3 regions of the Inquilinus ginsengisoli genome follow, and region 1 is predicted to be linked to each of the others. Evidence: riboswitches for the same ligand, from Rfam matches in the RefSeq annotation. Region 1 holds a riboswitch; each other region holds the start of a gene.
What was found. Region 1 has a riboswitch for cobalamin ahead of metE (5-methyltetrahydropteroyltriglutamate--homocysteine S-methyltransferase). Riboswitches for the same ligand answer to the same signal wherever they lie in the genome.
Positions count from the first base shown of each region.

Region 2: another riboswitch for cobalamin. It lies ahead of E9232_RS11060 (CbtB domain-containing protein); the one in region 1 lies ahead of metE (5-methyltetrahydropteroyltriglutamate--homocysteine S-methyltransferase).
Region 3: another riboswitch for cobalamin. It lies ahead of E9232_RS31890 (ABC transporter substrate-binding protein); the one in region 1 lies ahead of metE (5-methyltetrahydropteroyltriglutamate--homocysteine S-methyltransferase).

Region 1 covers NZ_JAVDPW010000016.1:99,672-106,163, reverse strand. Annotated here, with positions in the region: gene E9232_RS33330 (ABC transporter substrate-binding protein) at 1-39, opposite strand, end outside; gene E9232_RS33325 (alpha/beta hydrolase family protein) at 92-943, opposite strand; gene E9232_RS33320 (helix-turn-helix domain-containing protein) at 1,167-1,796, shown strand; cobalamin riboswitch at 1,868-2,082, shown strand; gene metE (5-methyltetrahydropteroyltriglutamate--homocysteine S-methyltransferase) at 2,192-4,525, shown strand; gene E9232_RS33310 (ROK family protein) at 4,578-5,300, opposite strand; gene E9232_RS33305 (glucan 1,4-alpha-glucosidase) at 5,372-6,492, opposite strand, start outside.
Region 2 covers NZ_JAVDPW010000003.1:715,395-721,886, reverse strand. Annotated here, with positions in the region: gene E9232_RS11075 (YcjX family GTP-binding protein) at 1-165, shown strand, start outside; gene E9232_RS11070 (TIGR01620 family protein) at 162-1,187, shown strand; gene E9232_RS11065 (hypothetical protein) at 1,202-1,645, opposite strand; cobalamin riboswitch at 1,763-1,992, shown strand; gene E9232_RS11060 (CbtB domain-containing protein) at 2,157-2,348, shown strand; gene E9232_RS11055 (CbtA family protein) at 2,359-3,087, shown strand; gene E9232_RS11050 (metal ABC transporter substrate-binding protein) at 3,273-4,169, opposite strand; gene E9232_RS11045 (metal ABC transporter permease) at 4,196-5,071, opposite strand; gene E9232_RS11040 (metal ABC transporter ATP-binding protein) at 5,068-5,826, opposite strand; gene E9232_RS11035 (hypothetical protein) at 5,832-5,993, opposite strand; gene E9232_RS11030 (GFA family protein) at 6,157-6,492, opposite strand, start outside.
Region 3 covers NZ_JAVDPW010000014.1:100,100-106,591, forward strand. Annotated here, with positions in the region: gene E9232_RS31865 (chromate resistance protein ChrB domain-containing protein) at 1-531, shown strand, start outside; gene chrA (chromate efflux transporter) at 541-1,938, shown strand; gene E9232_RS31875 (hypothetical protein) at 1,947-2,318, opposite strand; gene E9232_RS31880 (Fur family transcriptional regulator) at 2,367-2,849, opposite strand; gene E9232_RS31885 (PadR family transcriptional regulator) at 2,860-3,483, opposite strand; cobalamin riboswitch at 3,652-3,884, shown strand; gene E9232_RS31890 (ABC transporter substrate-binding protein) at 3,918-4,961, shown strand; gene E9232_RS31895 (FecCD family ABC transporter permease) at 4,969-6,009, shown strand; gene E9232_RS31900 (ABC transporter ATP-binding protein) at 6,006-6,492, shown strand, end outside.

The DNA of each region.
Region 1 (6,492 bases):
GGCCAAGGCGAGCGCCAGCCCCCCGATTGCCGTCTTCATACCTGCCCCCTGTCGGTTTCGTTTTTGGTTGTCTCTCCGGCCGTGGCCGGTCTCAGGCTGCTTTCCGCCGGTCGGTCAATACATCGGCGAAGAAGCGCTTCACCGCGTCGAGCATGGTGCGGTCGTCATGGCCGACGCCCGGGATGGTGTCCTGCTGCACCGCGACGCCCTGCGCCTCCAGGCTGCGGCGCAGCGACCGCATGCGGTCCTGGCGGTTGGCCCCGGCGATGCCGGCGCCCGGCATCCACCAGGCGTTGCCCGGCTCGATCGTGATCTCCCAGGTCTGGGTGTCGTCGCCGCCGACCAGCATGTGCACCGGCACGCGGCGGATGGCGTCGAGGTCCAGCTTCTTGCCGAACACCGCCTCGAAATTGCGCACGCCGACCCACCAGTCATGGTCGAAGTCGAGCAGCGTGACCACGCCGGGCGCGCCGATCGAGGCGCCCAGCAGCCGGTCCGGGTGCAAATAGAGGAAGCGGTGGGTGAAGTGGCCGCCGCCGGAGAAGCCGTACATCAGCACCCGGTCGCCCGCGACCCGGTACTTGGCCTGCATCTCGGCGATCATCGCCAGCAGCACGGCGTCGTAGTGCAGGGGGCCGGCGCGCATCAGCTTGTAGCTGGAGAGGTCGCCGGGTTCGGTGATGCCGACCGGGAACAGCGGCGCCAGCACGATGACGCCATGCCGCTCCGCAAAATCGGCGAAGCCGTCGCGATAGGCCTGCATGCCGCGTTCGGTGCCGTGCACGATCACCGCCAGCGGCCAGCTGTCGCTGCCGTGCTCGTCATAGGCCTCGGGCACATAGGCGCAGTAGCTGAAACGCTGGTCCAGGCCGCAGGCGAACACTGTGGTCGCCCCGAAATCATAGGATGCCAGCCGCGTTCCATGCCCGTGCGGTCGCGCCATGATGCCCCCTTGTGCCTGTTTGACGGAAAGTGAGACATGTTTTTGTGATCATGAAAAGCACAATCTGACGAGTTTTCCTCACAGCGGCGATGTTCATGCTCAGGAAACGCAGCAGCCGGCCCAATTCGCAGAAATCGTGAGCCATCGCGCCGCCCGAACATTTCCCTGTCGCCGAAAACCGGCCGGCGCTTATGGTGGCGGCCCGGCCACATCGCCTGCGACCATGACCGACCCGAAGCCCAGCCTGGGCGAATGCCTGCGTGACCTGCGCCGCCGCAACGACTGGACCCTGGCCCAGGTCAGCGCCATGACCGGCCTTGCCGTCTCGACCCTGTCCAAGGTCGAGAACAACCAGATGTCGCTGACCTACGACAAGCTGCTGCAGCTGGCGCAGGGCATGAAGGTCGACATCGCCGAGCTGTTCGGCACCCGCGCCCCCGCCGGCTCGGCCGGTCGCGGCCGCCGCGCCCTCAGCCGCCAGGGCGAGGGCCGGGCGATCCAGACCCGGACCTACGACTACCTCTATGTCTGCGCCGAGCTGTCGCGGAAGAAGATGGTGCCGATGATCGGGCTGGTGCGGGCCCGGTCGATCGACGAGTTCGAGGACCTGATCCGCCATCCCGGCGAGGAGTACACCTATGTGCTGGAGGGCGAGCTGGACCTGCACACCGAGCTGTACGCCCCGACCCGGATGAAGGCCGGGGATTCGATCTATTTCGACAGCACCATGGGCCATGCCTATGTCAGCGTCGGCGACCGGCCGGCCCGGATCCTGTGCGTCTGCACCATGACCGAGCAGGACCTGACCGCCGCGGTGCTGGAGGCCGAGGGCATCGAGCCGCTGCCGGCTTGAGGACGCCAGCCAGGGACATGGCGATATAAAGATGTCTTTATATCAGCATTGACGCGCGCGCCCCGCCTGGGCACACTCCGCCGGTTCGTGGTTCTCCGGGCCCATTCGCGGGCGCCGGAGCTAAGAGGGAATCCGGTGAGCCGCAGGGCGATGCCGGAGCTGCCCCCGCAACTGTGAGCGGCGAGCCGAGGTCCATCTTGCGTCACTGAAGCCGGAAGGCTTCGGGAAGGCCGGACCGGAGCGACGACCCGCAAGCCAGGAGACCTGCCGCGAACACGCACGTCCCTGGGCGGGGTGTCCCGGTGGTTCGCCTGCGATCCTGCCGGCTGCTCGCCGTCGGGACATGCCGCACGCGTCCGCTCGGCCTTTGCCCCCAATCTTTGGGGTTCAAGCCGATGTCTTCCCTCTCTCTTCCCGTTGCCGCTCTCGGCACGCCGCGGATCGGTCCGCGCCGCGAGCTCAAGACCGCGCTCGAAAGCTTCTGGTCGGGCAAGTCCGACCAAGCCGCGCTGCTGGAGACGGCCGCCGCGCTGCGCGCCGCCAACTGGGCGCGCCAGCACGCGCTCGGCGTCACCGTCATCCCGTCGAACGACTTCTCCTTCTACGACCAGGTGCTGGACACCAGCGTCATGGTCGGGGCGATCCCCGCCGCCTATGGCTGGGCGGGCGGCCCGGTGCCGCTGACGACCTATTTCGCCATGGCCCGCGGGTCCCAGGCGGATGTCGGCGACGCCGCCTGCAGCCACGGTCCTGCCCATGGCCACGGCGTGCCGGCCCAGGAGATGACCAAGTGGTTCGACACCAACTACCACTACATGGTCCCTGAATTCGCCGAGGGGCAGCGCTTCGCCCTGTCCTCGCTGAAGCCGGTCGAGGAGGCCCGCGAGGCCAAGGCGCTGGGCTACCAGACGCGCCCGGTGCTGCTGGGCCCGGTCACCTTCCTCAAGCTCGGCAAGGGCGTGACGGACCCGCTGTCGCTGCTGGACGGCCTGCTGCCGGTCTATGCCGAAATGCTGCAGCGCCTGGCCGCCGAGGGGGCGGAGTGGGTGCAGATCGACGAGCCCTGCCTGGTGCTGGACCTCGACGACGCGGCCCGCGCCGCGCTGCGCCGCGCCTATGCCGCGCTGGCCCAGGCGGCGCCGTCGCTGAATCTGATGGTCGCGACCTATTTTGGCGGCCTCGGCGAGAACCTGTCGACAGCCGTGTCCCTGCCGGTGGCCGGGCTGCATCTCGACCTGGTGCGGGCGCCGAGCCAGCTGGCCGCCGCGATCGACAAGGCCCCGCGCGACCTGGTGCTGTCGCTGGGCGTGATCGACGGCCGCAACATCTGGCGCGCCGACCTGCCGGCGCTGCTGGGCTGGCTGGAGCCGATCGTGGCCGCCCGCGGCGCGGACCGGGTGCAGATCGCCCCATCCTGTTCGCTGCTGCACGTGCCGATCGACCTGGACCTCGAGGACGAGCTCGACGCCGATGTGTGCAGCTGGCTGGCCTTCGCCGTGCAGAAGATGGCCGAACTGTCGACCATCGGCCGCGCCCTGGCCCAGGGCCACGGGGCGGTGGCCGACGCGCTGGCGTCCTCCGCCGCGGCGTCCGCCGCGCGCCGGACGTCGCCGAAGGTGCATGACAGCGCGGTGGCCGGCCGCATGGCCGCGGTCACGGCGGCGATGGCCCGGCGCGGCAATGCCTTCACCACCCGGGCCGAGACCCAGCGCCGGCGCTTCGGACTGCCGCTGTTCCCGACCACCACCATCGGCTCGTTCCCGCAGACCGCCGAGGTGCGGAAGGCCCGCTCGGCGCATGCCAAGGGCGCGCTGACCGATGGGCAGTACGAGAGCTTCCTGAAGGAGGAGACGGCCCGCACCATCCGCTGGCAGGAGGAGATCGGCCTCGACGTGCTGGTGCATGGCGAGTTCGAGCGCAACGACATGGTGCAGTATTTCGGCGAGCAGCTGGCCGGCTTCACCTTCACGAGGCATGGCTGGGTGCAGTCCTACGGCTCGCGCTGCGTCCGCCCGCCGGTGCTCTACGGCGACGTGTCGCGCCCGCGCTCGATGACCGTGGGGTGGTGGAGCTATGCCCAGTCGCTGACCGGGAAGCCGGTCAAGGGTATGCTGACCGGGCCGGTCACCATCCTGAACTGGTCCTTCGTGCGCGACGACGTGCCCCGCAGCGAAGCTTGCCGGCAGATCGCCCTGGCGATCCGGGACGAGGTGCTGGACCTGGAGGAGGCCGGCGCCGCGATGATCCAGATCGACGAGGCGGCCCTGCGCGAGGGCCTGCCGCTGCGCCGGTCGGACTGGAAGGCCTATCTCGACTGGGCGGTGGAGAGCTTCCGCCTGTGCGCCTCCGGCGTCCGGGACGAGACCCAGATCCACACCCATATGTGCTATTCGGAGTTCAACCAGATCATCGACGCCATCGCCGCGATGGATGCCGACGTGATCTCGATCGAGACCTCCCGCTCCAAGATGGAGCTGCTCGACGCGTTCACGACCTACCGCTATCCCAACGAGATCGGGCCGGGCGTCTACGACATCCATTCGCCCCGTGTGCCGGAGGTCGAGGAGATCACGGCGCTGCTCCGGCTCGCCCGGCAGCGGCTGTCCGACCGGCAGATCTGGATCAACCCCGATTGCGGCCTGAAGACCCGCGGCTGGGCCGAGGTGCGGCCGGCCCTGGTCAACATGGTCGCCGCCGCGCGCGACCTGCGCCGGGTGGCCGCGGAATAGCGTCCCGCGCCTGGGACCGGGTAGCGGCGCCGGCCGCCACCCGCTTCCGCTCTCAGCCCGCCCGCGGCTTCGGCGGCTTCTTCCACAGCACGGCGCCGCCTTCCAGCCCGGCATCGTTCGAGGCGATGCTGACGCCCTTCGGCAGGTCGAAGTCGATACGCTTGGCGTTGCCGCCGCTGATATGCAACCGGTCCGGATGCATCAGGATCTCGACGATCTCCAGCATCCGCTGCACCCGCTTGTTCCAGCGCTTCTTGCCGACCTTCTCATAGGCGGCGTTGCCCAGATACTCGTCGTAGGTCTTGCCCTTGTTGGACAGCGGGTGATGCGCCAGCTCCAGATGCGGCGTCAGCTCGCCGTCGCGCAGCACCGCGGTGCCGACCCCGGTGCCGAGGGTGACGACCAGTTCGAGGCCGCGGCCGGTGGCCAGCGCCAGCCCCTGCATCTCGGCGTCGTTGATCATCCGCGCCGCCGGGCCGCCCAGCCGCTTCGACACCGCGTCGGCCAGGCCGAAGCCGGCCCAATCCTCGGTGCCAAGATTGGGGGCGGTGATCACCTTGCCGTTGCGCACCACGCCAGGAAAGCCGATGGCGATGCGGTCGAAGGCGGGCAGCGGCGCCACCAGCGCGGCCAGGGTGTCGAGGAACAGCTTCGGCGGGCAGGGATGCGGCGTCGGCACGCGCTGCCGGTCCGACCGCATCCGGCCGCGATCGTCGATGACCGCGGCCTTCAGCCCCGTCCCGCCGACGTCGATCGACAATATGCCGGGTTTCACGGGCGCTTCTCCCTCGTTTGTCTGCAGCACCATGGCGAGCGCCTTCCGCCAGCGTCAAGCCGCGTGGCCGCTCAGCCGCCGGCGTGGCTGGCGGCGACGCCGGTCTCGCCATCGACCAGGACGGTGAAATCGGCGCCTTCCCAGCGATCGCCGTCGCGCCAGCGGAAGGTGAAGCGGATCACCGTGCCGCTGGGCACTGCCGCGGTCGGCAGGTCGACGACGTGCAGGCCGAAGGCATTCGCCGCGGTGGCGTCGTCATGCGTCGTCGCCCAGCCGTCGATCGTCCAGTGCACGATGGCCGCGTCGGGCAGCTCGATCCGCAGCGCCTTGCCGGCCGGCAGGGCGCGCCGCTTCTGGTTGAAGCGCCAAGCGCGGAACGGCGCGACCACCTTGTCGACCTGGTAGCGCCGCACCGGCTGCGGTGGCAGGTCGAACACCCGGCCGTCGCGCAGCGACCGCAGCAGCTTGATGTGCTCGGAATGGGCCCAGACCAGCGGCATGGCGCTGCCCGAGGGGCGGCCGCGGACCAGTTCGCGCTCCGGGATGTCGTCGTCGTCCCACACCTGTTCCGGCAGCAGCCCGCCGTCGCCGGCCGACTGCTCCAGCGTCGCCAGCAGGGCCTTCGCCGCCGCCACCCGCCCGGCCGCCAGCTCGTAATGCGCGCGCTCGCCGGTCAAGAGCGGCCAGGGCCGGCCGATGCCGGTGCCGTCGAACGGGCCGCCATCGGCGTGTTCGCCATAGCCGTCGTCGTTGTAGCGGTACCAGACCGGACCCTGCGGCAGGTCGGCCTTCAACGTGGCGTCGATCGCCTTCACCGTGTCGACGATGCGCGGATCGTCAGCCGCGCGCAGGCCGAAGCGCACCAGCGCCAGGGCGTCGGGGCTGATCAGCAGGCTGGCCTTGCGCGCATCGTCCCCCGGCGGCCGGTTCTTGACCGGCACGAAGCCGTCCAGCGGCGAGGCCACGTCCGCCGTCTCCACCGGCGCGATCCGGACGTAGTAGCCCTTGAGGCCGAGCCGGGTGCAGATCGCGGTGCCCTCGGCGAAGGTCCAGCGCTCGACCTCGTCGTTCCACACATCCGCGGTCTCGCGGATATAGGCGGCCTCCGCCGCGCCGCCCGACGGCTCCAGGATGTCGGCCGCGGCCAGCAGCGCCGCGATCTCCACCGCCAGGGTGAACGGGGAATAGCCGG
Region 2 (6,492 bases), on a different contig from region 1:
TTCCCCGGGGCGCTGCCGCGCAGCCTGCGCGAGGCCCGTGGCGGCGGCCGCTTCGGCGCCCAGCGCTTCCTGCCGCCGGCCGATCTCGGCGCCGACGGCCAGCCCTGGCCGCACATCCGGCTGGACGGGGCGCTGCAGTTCCTGATCGGGGAAGACCTGGCATGACCCGGCCGCCATTGATTCTCGACGAACTGCCCGAGGCGGAGGGGCGGCAGACGCCAGCCCCGGCCGTGTTCCGGCTCGACCAGGCCGAGGCGGTGGCGGTCGAGGACGACCCGGTCCCGGCCGCGCCGGAAGCCTCCGATCCCGGCCTGTACCGCCGCCGCAGCCCGGGCAGCGTCGCCCTGCGCATCGCCTTCGGGGCGCTGACCGGCCTGGTGGGCCTGGGCATCGGCCTGTGGATCGAGCGCCTGGTCACCGACCTCTTGAGCCAGGGCGGGCCGCTGCAGGCGGCGACGCTGGTGCTGCTCGGCATCGCCGGGATCGGCATCCTGGTCTGGGCCGGCTGGGAGCTGCTGGCGCTGCGTCGGCTGGGCCGGGTCGAGGCGATCCGCAGCCTGGCCCGGGCCGCAGCCAGCGGCGATGCGGCCGCGGCCGAGGCGGTGGTGGCGCGCTTCCGCGGCCTGCACGGCAGCGGTCCGGCCGCCGACGGCATCGCCCGGCTGGAGCGCGAGCGCGACGAGCTGCGCGACCCTGCCGACCTGATCGCGCTGCTGGAGATCCACGCCCAGCGCCCGATCGACGCCGCCTGCCGCGCCACCATCGCGGCCACGGCGCGGCGTACCGCGCTGATCACCACGGTCACGCCCTTCGCCGTGGTCGACATGATCGTGTCCGGCGCGCTGAACCTGCGGATGATCCGGCGGATCGCCGAGATCCAGGGCTTCCGGCCCGGCCTGTTCGCCACGCTGTCGCTGATCCGGCGGGTGGCGACCACGCTGCTGATCGCCGGCGGGGTCGAGGCCGCCAACGACTATCTCGGCGATTTCCTGGGCGCCGGCCTGCTGCGCTCCTTCGGCCGCCGCGCCGGCGAGGGCGCGATCAACGGCATCCTCAGCGTGCGCATCGGCCTGGCCGCGATGAAGGTGTGCCGCCCCCTGCCCTATCTGCGCGACCACCCACCCGGCACCATGAGCCTGGCCAAGGCGATCTTCGGCGCCGAGACGGGGCCGAAGGGCAAGGACTAGGCACCCGCGGGGCGTCACTCCGATAGACGAATGCCATTCTCCTGGCACCAAACCTGAAGAGCTTCCTCGACGGTGCGCTCTTCGTAATCGTGCCAGCGATCGAGCGCGCCCCGCGATTCCAGCAGCCGCTTGAACTGCCCATACGCGCCCTTTCGCCGGAATATGTCCTCGACCGTGTCGAGGTCGCCGGGCAGCTCGCGATCGACGAAGCGCAGGACCAGGTCCCGGCCGAGATCGAGTTCGTTCTTGTGCGGAATGGCAAGGTAGCGATCGGAGGTCTCCACGTCGTCCGGAGCCACGTCCTCCTCCATGATGTCGGCAAAGTCCGAGACCAGGTGGATTTTCCCGGTGTCGAGCGAGACATAGGCCTTGTTCTCGCCGAAGCCGCCGGTGCTGACGAACTCATAGGCAAGTCGCAATTCGGTGCGATCGATCGTGACCGGGTCTTTCGATGCCATCGGGCGCTCTCCTCGACCAGGGGACCGTGCCACCGGATTGCCACGCTCCCGCGGCGCTCCGCAATGACGATGTCACGCGGGAGGCCCTGGGATGACTTGCCGCACCCGGCGGAATGACGTATCGGTTTCCGTGATGGTGCCCCGAGGACGACCTCCGAGGGGATTAAAAGGGAACACGGTGCGGACGACCCAATCAGGGGCCTAGACCGTGGCTGCCCCCGCAACTGTAAGCGGAGAGTCTGCCGCCATCGACGACCACTGGGCCACCGGGCGACCGGAGGCTTGGGAAGGTCGGCGGCAGACCACGACCCGCGAGCCAGGAGACCTGCCATCATCGTAGGGGTTCCATTGACCGGGCGGGGTGCCCGGAGGCGGAGATGATGGTGTCCAGGATCGTCTCATGGCGACGCGTCGCCGGCCCTGCCGCGTGCAGGCCGGGGCAACGCGTGCCCATGCCTTCGGCCGACGCGGCCCGTTTCACCATTGAACGCAAGGCATAGGAGACAGGGACATGACGTCCAACCCGTCCATCACCATCGGTACCGGCGCCAAGGCAGCGCCGCGCAGCCGCACCGCCGTCCCCGCCCTGCTCGCCGCCCTGTTGGGGGTGGTGCTGGTCTGGGGCGTCGGCTTCTCGCATGCCGAGGCCTTCCACAACGCCGCGCACGACACCCGGCATTCGAACGCGTTCCCCTGCCACTGAGGAGTCGGCAATGGCCGCGTTCCGCAGCTTCTTCCTGGTGGCAGCGCTGGCCGGGCTGATCGCCGGCGCCTTCATCACCATCGTCCACCAGTTCGGCACGGTGCCGATCATCCTGCATGCCGAGGTGTTCGAGAAGGCCGGCGAGGACGCCGCCGCCCCCGCCATGTCGATGGCCGCGCCCGCCGCGACCACGGCGGCCGCCGAGCACGATCATGAGCACGGGGCCGCGGCCTGGGAGCCGCAGGACGGCTTCGAGCGCACCGCCTACACGCTGCTGGCCGACGTGCTGACCGGCATTGGCTTCGCCCTGCTGCTGGTCGCGGCCTATGCCGTGCATGGCGGCGAGATCGACTGGCGCCGTGGCCTGTTCTGGGGCCTGGCCGGCTTCGCCACCTTCACCCTGGCGCCCGGCCTGGGCCTGCCGCCGGAGGTGCCCGGCACCGAGGCGGCGCCGCTGTTCGACCGCCAGGTCTGGTGGGTGGCCACGGCGCTGGCGACCGGCGGCGGGCTGGCGCTGATCTTCCTGACCCGCAGCGCCCTGTGGAGCCTGGCCGGCATCGTCCTGCTGGTGCTGCCGCACGCCTATGGCGCGCCGCAGCCGGCCGAGTTCAAGTCGGTGGCGCCGGAATCCCTGACCCATGACTTCATCGTCGCGGCGGTGATCACCAGCCTGCTGTTCTGGGCCGTGCTGGGGTCGCTGACCGGCTTGTTGTACCAACGCTTCCGGCCGGCGGCATAACCGCCGAACCTCATATCGGCTGTCTGAATTCCTGACCTGTCATCCCGTGCGCGCTGCGGCACGCAGTGCTGCGGCGCAGACACGGGATCTCGGCACGACCTCGAAGAGATCCCGGGTCAGCAGCGCATCACTTCGTGCTGCGCGGCGCCCGGGATGACGACGAGTCGATGTTTGCGGGATTGGTATCAGTTCTGCTTCATGCCGCCGACCAGCGTTGTGATGTTATACCGAAACATCTTCGCATAAGTCGAAGCCGGGCCGTCCTCGGTCGACAGCGCCTCGGCATAGAGCTCGCCGCCCATCTGCGCGCCGGAGGCCTTGGCCACCTGCTGCACCAGCCGGGGGTCGGTCGCGTTCTCGATGAACACCGCCTTGATGTGCTCGTGCTTGATCTGGTCGATCAGCTTGGCCACGTCGCCGGCCGAGGCCTCGCTCTCGGTGGAGAAGCCGACCGGGGCCCGGAACTCGATGCCGTAGGCGGCGCCGAGATAGCCGAAGGCGTCATGGCTGGTGATGACCTTGCGCTTGGCCTCGGGGATGGTCGCGACCTCGCGCCGGGCCCAGCCGTCGAGGTCCTTCAGCTCGGCCTCGTATTTGGCGCCGTTGGCCTGGTAGGCCGCGGCATGGGCCGGGTCGGCGGCCGCCAGCGCCTTGGTCACGTTCTGGGCATAGACCACGCCGTTCGCCGCGCTGTTCCAGGCATGCGGGTCGGTGATCTCCTTGCCGTCATCCTCCATCCGGCGGGTGACGATGCCGTCCGAGGCGACGATGATCTTGCCCTTGTAGCCCGAGGCGGTGATCAGCCGGTCCATCCAGCCTTCGAGGTCGAGGCCGCTGACGATGACCACGTCGGCCTTGGCCAGGGCCTGGGCGTCCTGCGGCGTCGGCTCGTAGACATGCGGGTCGCCGTTGGGGCCGACCAGGCTGCGGACCGCGACGGTGTCGCCGCCGACCTGGTGGACGATGTCGGCCAGCACGGTGAAGCTGGCGACGACGTTGAGCGTCTTGTCCTGCGCCCAGGCGGGCAGCGCGCAGGCAGCAAGAGACAGGCCCAGAAGGCCGGCACGAAACAGGGTCTTCATGCAATGGCTCCGATTAGGACACGAGGTCAGCGCGCGTAATGCGCGGTCGGCAGGTATCGGGCCCGCAGGCTGTCATGCGTCCCGAAGATCAACGACAGCACGTAGAGCGCCCCGGCCGTCAGCACGATGCTGGGCCCGGAGGGCAGGTTGCCGTGATAGGAGAACAGGAGGCCGGAATAGCCGGACAAGAGGGCCAGGCCGGCCGAACAGGCGAACAGCGACCACAGCGACCGGGCCCAGAACCGCGCCGCCGCCGCCGGCAGCATCATCAGCCCGACCACCATCAGCGTGCCCAGCGCCTGGAAGCCGCCGACCAGGTTGAGCACCACCAGCATCAGGAAGGCGAAATGCACCGCCGCCCCGATGCCGCCGACCATGCGGAGGTAGCCGGGGTCGAAGCATTCGACCACCAGCGGCCGGTACAGGAGCGCCAGCGCGATCAGGGTGACGGTGGCGATCCCCGCCATCAGCAGCAGCGCCGCGTCGTCGACCGCCAGGATGGTGCCGAACAGCACATGCATCAGGTCGACATTGCTGCCGCGGGTCGAGACGATCAGCACGCCGGCGGCCAGCGCGATCAGGTAGAAGGCGGCGAAGGCGGCGTCCTCGCGCAGCGCCGTGACCCGGGTGACGGCGCCGGCCATCAGCGCCACCAGCAGGCCGGCGACCAGCCCGCCCAGCCCCATCGCCCACAGCGACAGGCCGGAGATCAGGAAGCCGACCGCGGCGCCCGGCAGCACCGCATGCGACATGGCATCGCCCACCAGGCTCATCCGCCGCAGCACCAGCAGCACACCGACCGGGCCGCAGCCCAGCGACAGCGCCATGCAGGCGATCAGCGCCCGCTTCATGAAGTCGTATTCGAGGAAGGGCTGTACCAGGAAGGTCCAGGGATCGGTCACGCCGCGCTCCGATGGCAGGCTTCGCCACGATCGGACCAGGCTTCCGCCATGGCGCGGGCGCGCAGCAGGTTCTCGGCGCACAGCACGTCTCCGGTCAGGCCCCAGCCGATCGGGTCGCGGGCCAGCAGCAGGGTGTGCGAGCAGAACTCGCGCACCTGATCGAGGTCGTGCAGCACGGTGATCACCGTGCGCCCCTCGCCATGCCAGCGCCGCACCACGTCGACCAGGTCGCGGGTGGTCTTGGTGTCGAGCGCGGTGAAGGGCTCGTCGAGCAGGATCACCCGCCCGTCCTGCAGCAGCAGCCGGGCGAACAGCACGCGCTGGAACTGGCCGGCGGACAGGCTGCCGATCGGCCGGCCCTCGAAGCCGCCGAGGCCGACCGCCTCCAGCGCCTCTTCGGCCCGCCGGCGCAGCGCCTTGGTCACGCCGCCGAACAGCCCGGTCTGGGCCCAGCCGCCGAGCAGCACGGTGTCGGCCACCGAGATCGGGAAGCTGCGGTCGATCTCCGCCAGCTGCGGCAGGTAGGCGACATCGCGCCGGCGCAGGCCGCCGCGGTCGACATGGCCGGACAGCGGGGTCAGCAGGCCGGCGATGGTCTTCAGCAGGGTCGACTTGCCGGCGCCGTTCGGCCCGACGATGGCGGTCAGCGTGCCCGGCTCGAAGCTGCCGTCGACATGGTGCACGGCCGGGTGCCGCTCATAGCCGGCGGTCAGGTTGGCAAGGCGGATGCGGCCGGTGGCGCCGGAGGGGCTCATCACGTTCATCCCAGCCAGCCCAGCGCCCAGGCCACGGCGAGCCACAGCACGGCGATCAGGCCGAAGGCGACGACCAGCCGCAGCCCGACCGGCGCGGCCAGGGCCGACGGTCCGATCTCCCCCGCCCGGCGGGCAGTGTGGGCGGGGTGGGAATGCAACAGGGTCATGGATCGGCCGATGCGGTGAGGCAGGTACGGCACCATAGCGCCCGGGCGGCGCGGCACCATTGACGTTAACGTATAACATCTTTGCAAGATCGCAAAGCGTCGGCCGAAGGGATGCCGACCAAAGGACTAGGTCGGGTTCGCCCTCGCGAACCCAGCCTACGTGTCAGTCTCCCTGCCGGCCGGGCAGATCCGCGATGCGATAGATCCAAGGCACGGCCGAACCGCACCAGGACTGCCGCTTCGGCACCAACTGTTCGCGCTGCCGGATGCTGCCCCAACGGATACCCCATTCCTCGGCATCGGCCCCCTCGCCGGTGACGAAGAGCGGGGACCCGCATTCCGGGCAAAAGGACTGGAGCCGGCGGCGGCCGCCGTCGCCGATCTTGACGTAGACCTTGGGCTGATGCGCGGTCAGCCGGATCCGGTCGCGCGGCGCGGTCACCGTGACCCGGAAGGCGGAGCCGGTCAGCACCTGGCAATCGGTGCAGTGGCAGACCCC
Region 3 (6,492 bases), on a different contig from region 1:
GCCTGGCGCGATGCCGGCGGGCTTCTGGTCTCCGTCGACAAGCTGCCGCCGCGCGATGCCTCGGGCCGGACGGTCTGGGTGACGCGCGCCCGGCCGAAGGTCGATCGCATCGCCTGCCCCTGGCTGATCCGCCGCTTCGTCGATCCGGATGCCGTCTTCCTGTTCGTGGCGCCCGCCGAGGTGCCCCTGGTGGCGGACCGGTTCGGCGCGACGCCCTTCGACATCGATGGTGTGTTCTGGAGTCATCGCGGCGAAACCTGCACCTTCGACACGATGGTCGGGGAGTTCGGGCTGCGGGCCGAGGCCCTGGATCGCCTGGCCGTGATCGTGCGGGCGGCCGACACCGCCCGGCTCGACCTCGTGCCCCAGGCCGCCGGCTTCCTGGCGGCCGCCCTCGGCCTGTCGCGGATGTTCCGCGACGATCTGGAGCAGCTGGACGCCAGCATGGTGCTCTACGATGCCTTGTATCGCTGGTGCAGGGACGCGACCGAGGAAACCCACAACTGGCCCTCCACCACCAAGCCGGCGTGAGGGCGGATCATGTCCACGATTTCGACAGCGGCCTCCGGATCCTCGGAGGCCGCCCGGCCCAGTTTCGGCGAGGCGCTGAAGGTCTGGGCCAGGATCGGTCTTCTCAGCTTCGGGGGGCCGGCCGGCCAGATCGCGCTGATGCACCGGATGCTGGTGGATGAGCGGCGCTGGATCGGCGAGCAGCGGTTCCTGCATGCGCTGAACTATTGCATGCTGCTGCCGGGACCGGAGGCGCAGCAGCTGGCGATCTACATCGGCTGGCTGCTGCACCGGACGGCGGGCGGGCTGGTGGCCGGCATCCTGTTCGTGCTGCCGGGCGCGTTCGTGATGCTCGGCCTCAGCATCCTCTATGCCTGCTTCCGGCAGGTGCCTGTGGTCGACGCGATCTTCTTCGGCGTGAAGGCCGCGGTCCTGGCCGTGGTCATAGAGGCTGTGATCCGCATCGGCCGCCGGGCGCTCAAAAATCGCGCGATGATCGCCATCGCAGCGGCGGCCTTCGTCGGCATCTATGCGCTAAGGATACCCTTTCCGATCATCGTGCTCGCGGCCGGCATCATCGGCTGGATCGGCAGCAGGCATGCGCCGGCATCCTTCACCGGCGCCGGTCACAAGGCCGGTGCAGCGGGGCCAGCCTTTGTCGGTGTGGTCGACGCGATGTTCGAGCGCGGCGAACTGACCCATGCCGAGCCGTCCTGGTCCCGCGCCGTTCGGGTGCTGGCGATCTGGCTGCCCCTCTGGTTGGGGCCGGTCGTGCTGGTGTGGGCGTTCACAGGCTCAGCCAGCGTGTGGACCCAGATCGGCGGCTTCTTCAGCACGATGGCCGTGATCACTTTCGGCGGCGCCTATGCCGTGCTGGCCTATGTCGCCCAGGCGGCCGTCGACACGTTCGGCTGGCTCGGGCCGGGGGAGATGGCCGACGGTCTCGGCCTGGCCGAGACGACGCCGGGGCCCCTCATCATGGTGCTCCAGTTCGTCGGCTTTCTCGCGGCGTTCCGAGACCCCGGCGGGTTGAACCCGATCGTCGCCGGCGGCCTCGGCGCCCTTCTCACCACATGGGTCACCTTCGCCCCATGCTTCATGTGGATCTTCCTCGGTGCGCCCTATGTCGAGACGCTGCGCGGCAACCGCGCCGTCTCTGCGGCGTTGTCGGCCATCACCGCTGCCGTGGTCGGGGTCATCCTCAACCTGGCCCTTTGGTTCGCGCTGCATGTGATGTTCCGCGCGGTGGTGACGGTCGAGGTACTCGGCGTCGGCCCCGACCTGCCCGTCCTCTCGTCTCTGGACTGGCGGGCCGCCTGCCTGGCCGGGGCCTCGATGGTTGCCATGCTGCACTTCAGGGTCGGCATGATCCCGACGCTGATCGGCAGCGCAGCCGCCGGGGCCGCGCTCTTGTGGCTGACGGCGTGAGGAGGAATTCAGGCCAGCAGCGAGGCCAGGGCGGTGAGGCCGATCCCGGTCAGGAACGGCCAGCCGAGATGGCGGCCGCGGCTGGAGATGGCGGTGAACGCCCCGATGGCGGTGAAGGCTGCGCCGGTCGCGGCCGCCGCCCACCAGCGCACCGCCACCGGGGCCAGCACCAGCGCCAGCAGGATCACGGCGATGACCGCCCAGGCGATGCTGGTGATGTGCCAGGCGAAGCGCAGCACGAACCGGGCCAGGCGGTTGGCCAGGATGCCGTCGCGGCGGGTCAGCAGCGGGCCGATCAGCCGCCTTTCGCCCGCTACCGAATGCACGGCGGCGGTGACGATCAGCAGCAGCGCCGCGAGAAGAAGCAGGCCGTCCGCCATGCGGCGACTCCCTGTCCGATGCGATGCCGCCCGGCGGCCGTGCCGGGCCTAGAACCGGTCGAGCAGACTGGGGACCCGGGCCGTCTGCGGCCATGCTTCGGCCAGCGGTGCCTCGGGATGCAGCCGCTCGACCGCCAGATCGACGCGGGCGCGGATCAGGCGGTAGCCGAACTGCCGCAGCACGTCGGCCAGCGCCGCGCGCAGCTGGACGTCGCCCAGGGTCAGCCGCTCCGGCGGGGCCGCGACGGCGACCGGCCCATAGGCCAGGCGCCCGGCCGGCTCGCTCCACCAGCCGGCGATGCCGACCCGGCGCAGCGCCGCCAGGAAGCGGTAGACCGTGGCCAGGCTGATCCGCGGATCCAGCCGTCGCGCCCGGCCCAGGATCTCCTGGGCGTCGAGCGCGCGCTCGGCCTCGGCCAGCACCGCCAGCAGGATGCGGCGCGGCCGGGTCGGCCGCAGCCCGGCATCGCGCAGCCGAGCCTCGGCCGGGGCCGATAGGGTCGCTATGGGAAGGGCAGGGGCGGGGCTCATGCCGCCGCCCTCAGCCGCGCCGGATCTCGGCCGCGGCGCGGGCCAGGATCTCGACGATCTGGGTCTCGGCCTCGGCATCGCCGTCGATCTTGTGCCCGGCGACCTCGCGCAAATTGTCCAGCGCCGCATGGACCAGCGCCGGCAGCCGGCTGGACCGCTCGCGGTCGCCGCCGAACGCCCGGTTCACCCGGGCCATCTTCTCGCCGATGGCGAACAGGCGGCCGAGGATGGCATCGACGATCGACCGGTTCTCCTCGATATAGGCCCGGCCTTCGGGGGTGATGGTGTACAGCTTCTTGGTGCCCTCGGTCTCGACCGTGACGTAGCCGGCCTCCTCGAGATAGGTCAGCGTCGGGTACACCACGCCGGGGCTCGGGCTGTACCAGCCGGCGGTCTTCTCCTCGATCAGCTTGATGATCTCGTAGCCGTGGCGCGGCTGCTCCGCGATCAGAGTCAGCGCCACCAGGCGCAGGTCGCCATGCGCCAGCATCCGGCCGGCGCGCATCATGTCGCCGCCGCCGAAGCCGCGGCCGCCGCCTTCGCCGCCGCCGTGATGGCCGAACATCCGGCGGCCACGGCCCCCGGCCCACATCCCGTCGCCGCATTCGCCGCGCTGGCCACGATGGCCTCTCATTCCAAACATCGAAACTCTCCTTTAGAATTCGATATATCGGAAGATAGGTCTCTTTGAGATGGGTTTCAAGATATATCTAAAGATGTGTCTTCGGACCCTGCCTGCAAGAACCGCAGGGGCCGGGCAGCCTTGGCGTCCAGCGTCCATTGACCGCGCCGCGACGGGGGCGATACACATCGCCCCGACGGTTCCCGCACGGGATCAAAAGGGAACACGGTGACGCGCATCCGCGCGGAGTCCGTGGCTGCCCCCGCAACTGTCAGCGGATCGCCGAACGTCCTCGTGACGCCTCTCCGACGAGGCGCCATGCCACTGCTGGGTCCGAAGCCGGATCCGGTGGGAAGGCAGACGCGAAGCCAAGATCCGCGAGCCAGGAGACCTGCCGTCGCAGCGCAATCCGTTTCCCGGGCGGGGTGGCCCGGGCAGGAGGCATCATGACGGCCGTCCCCCACCGTACCTTTCGTTCGCTCATCCCGGCCGCGGCCGTCGCCGCCGCCCTGTTCGGCCTGGCGCCCGCCGCCTCGGCCGAACCGACGCACTATCCGTTGACCATCCGCAACTGCGGCGTCGACGTCACCTTTGCCAAGGCGCCGCAGCGGGCGGTGTCGATCGGGCAGAGCAGCACCGAGATCCTGCTGTCGCTCGGCCTCGCCGACCGCATCGTCGGCACCGCCGTGTGGTTCGGCCCGGTGCTGAAGGGCTACGAGGCGGCCAACGACAAGATCAAGCGCCTGGCCGACAACGACCCCAGCTTCGAATCCGTGGTGGGGCAGGAGCCCGACCTGGTGACCGCCCAGTATGAATGGCATGTCGGCCCCAACGGCTCGGTGGGCACGCGCGAGCAGTTCGCCGAGCTGGGCATCCCCACCTACGTCGCGCCGGCCGACTGCGTCGAGAAGGACAACGGCGGTGGCGGCGACGGCGTGCGCAAGCAGCTGTTCAGCATGGATCTGGTCTATCGGGAGGTCCACGACCTGGCGGCGATCTTCGATGTCGGCGACCGCGGCGACGCGCTGGTCGCCCGGCTGAAGCAGCGCGAGGCCGCCGCCATTGCCGAGGTCGCGGGCGTCAAGGGCAGCAACGTGCCGGTGGTGTTCTGGTTCTCCAGCAAGGAGGTCCAGGGCGATGCCTTCATGGCCGGCAAGAACGGCGTGCCCGCCTACATCATGCAGACGCTCGGCGCCCGCAACATCATCAAGACGGAAGAGGAATGGCCGTCGGTGAGCTGGGAGCAGGTCGCCGCCTCGGACCCCGCCATCATCGTGATCGCGGAGATGAGCCGCCGCCGCTATGCCGCCGACGACCCGGCGGTGAAGCTGAACTTCCTGGCGACCGACCCGGTGGTCAGCAAGCTGCCGGCGGTGCGCGACAGGCACTTCGTCCTGATAGACGTCCAGGCGATGGAGGCGTCGATCCGCGCGGTCGACGGCATCGAGGCGCTGGCGAACGGCATCAAGGCCTTCGGGCTGGCGAAGTGATCCGGGCGTGATCCGGGGGCCGATCCTCGGCGGTGGCTGGGGCCTGCGGGCCCTGGCCACGGTCCTCGCCGTGGCCGTGCTGGTCGCGGCCATCGGCGTCGCCGTGTCGATCGGCGAGATGGCGATTCCGCTGGCCACCACCTTCCAGGCGCTGGGCAACCGGCTGCTGGGCATGGGCTTCGCGCTCAGCCCGATCCAGGAAGGCGTAATCTGGGACTACCGGCTCAGCCGCGCCGTGGTGGCGGCCTGCAGCGGCGCGGCGCTGGCGCTGTCGGGCGCCATCCTGCAGGCGCTGCTGCGCAACCCGCTGGCGGAACCCTATGTCCTCGGCATCTCCGCCGGGGCGTCGACCGGCGCCGTCGCGGTGATGATCGCGGGATTCGGCGGCGGTGCCATCTCGCTCTCCGGCGGCGCCTTCATCGGCGCGGTGCTGGCCTTCGCCCTGGTGTCGCTGCTGGCGGCCGGGGCCGGGGGCGGCACCGACCGCATCATCCTGGCGGGGGTCGCCGGGTCGCAGCTGTTCAACGCCCTGACCTCCTATATCGTCACCACCTCGGCCAACGCCGAACAGGCGCGCGGCGTGATGTTCTGGCTGCTCGGCAGCCTCGGCGGCGTGCGCTGGCCGGACGCCCATGTCGCGGCGCCGGTCGCCCTGGCCGGCTTCGCCATCTGCATCCTGCACGCCCGGGCGCTCGACGCCTTCACCTTCGGGGCCGATGCCGCGGCGTCGCTCGGCATCGCCGTGACCCGGGTGCGTCTGGTGCTGTTCGGGGCCACCGCGGCGATGACCGCGACCATGGTCAGCATCGTCGGGTCGATCGGCTTCGTCGGGCTGGTCATCCCGCATGCGGCGCGCTTCCTGGTCGGGCCCGGCCATATCAGGCTGCTGCCGGCCTCGGCGATGATCGGCGCCATCTTCATGGTGCTGGCCGACATCGTCTCGCGCATCATCATCCCGCAGCAGATCCTGCCGATCGGCGTGGTCACCGCCCTGTTCGGCGCCCCGGCCTTCGCCATCATCCTCTACCGGGCGAGGCGGACGGCATGACCATCGCCACCCATGACGTGCGCTGGGCCGCCGGCGGCCGGATGATCGTCGATGGCGTCACCCTCGCGGCGGAGCCCGGCCGGATGCTGGGGCTGCTGGGGCCGAACGGCGCCGGCAAGTCGACCCTGCTGCGCCTGATCTGCCGCCTGCGCCGGGTGGCCAGCGGCGTGGTCACGCTGGGCGGGGCCGACATCGCCGGCCTGCCGCGCGCCGCCATCGCCCGCCGCGTCGCCCTGGTCGAGCAGCAGGCGGCGACCGACGCCCAGGTCACCGTGCTCGACGTCGTCCGCCTTGGCCGCACCCCGCATCGCGGCCCGCTGTCGCCCTGGACCGCACAGGACGACGCGGCGGTGGAGGACGCGCTGCTGCGCATGGGCATGGCCGGCAAGCGCGGCCAGCTGTGGCAGACCCTGTCGGGCGGTGAACGCCAGCGGGCGCAGATCGCCCGGGCCCTGGCGCAGACCCCGACCGAGCTCTTGCTGG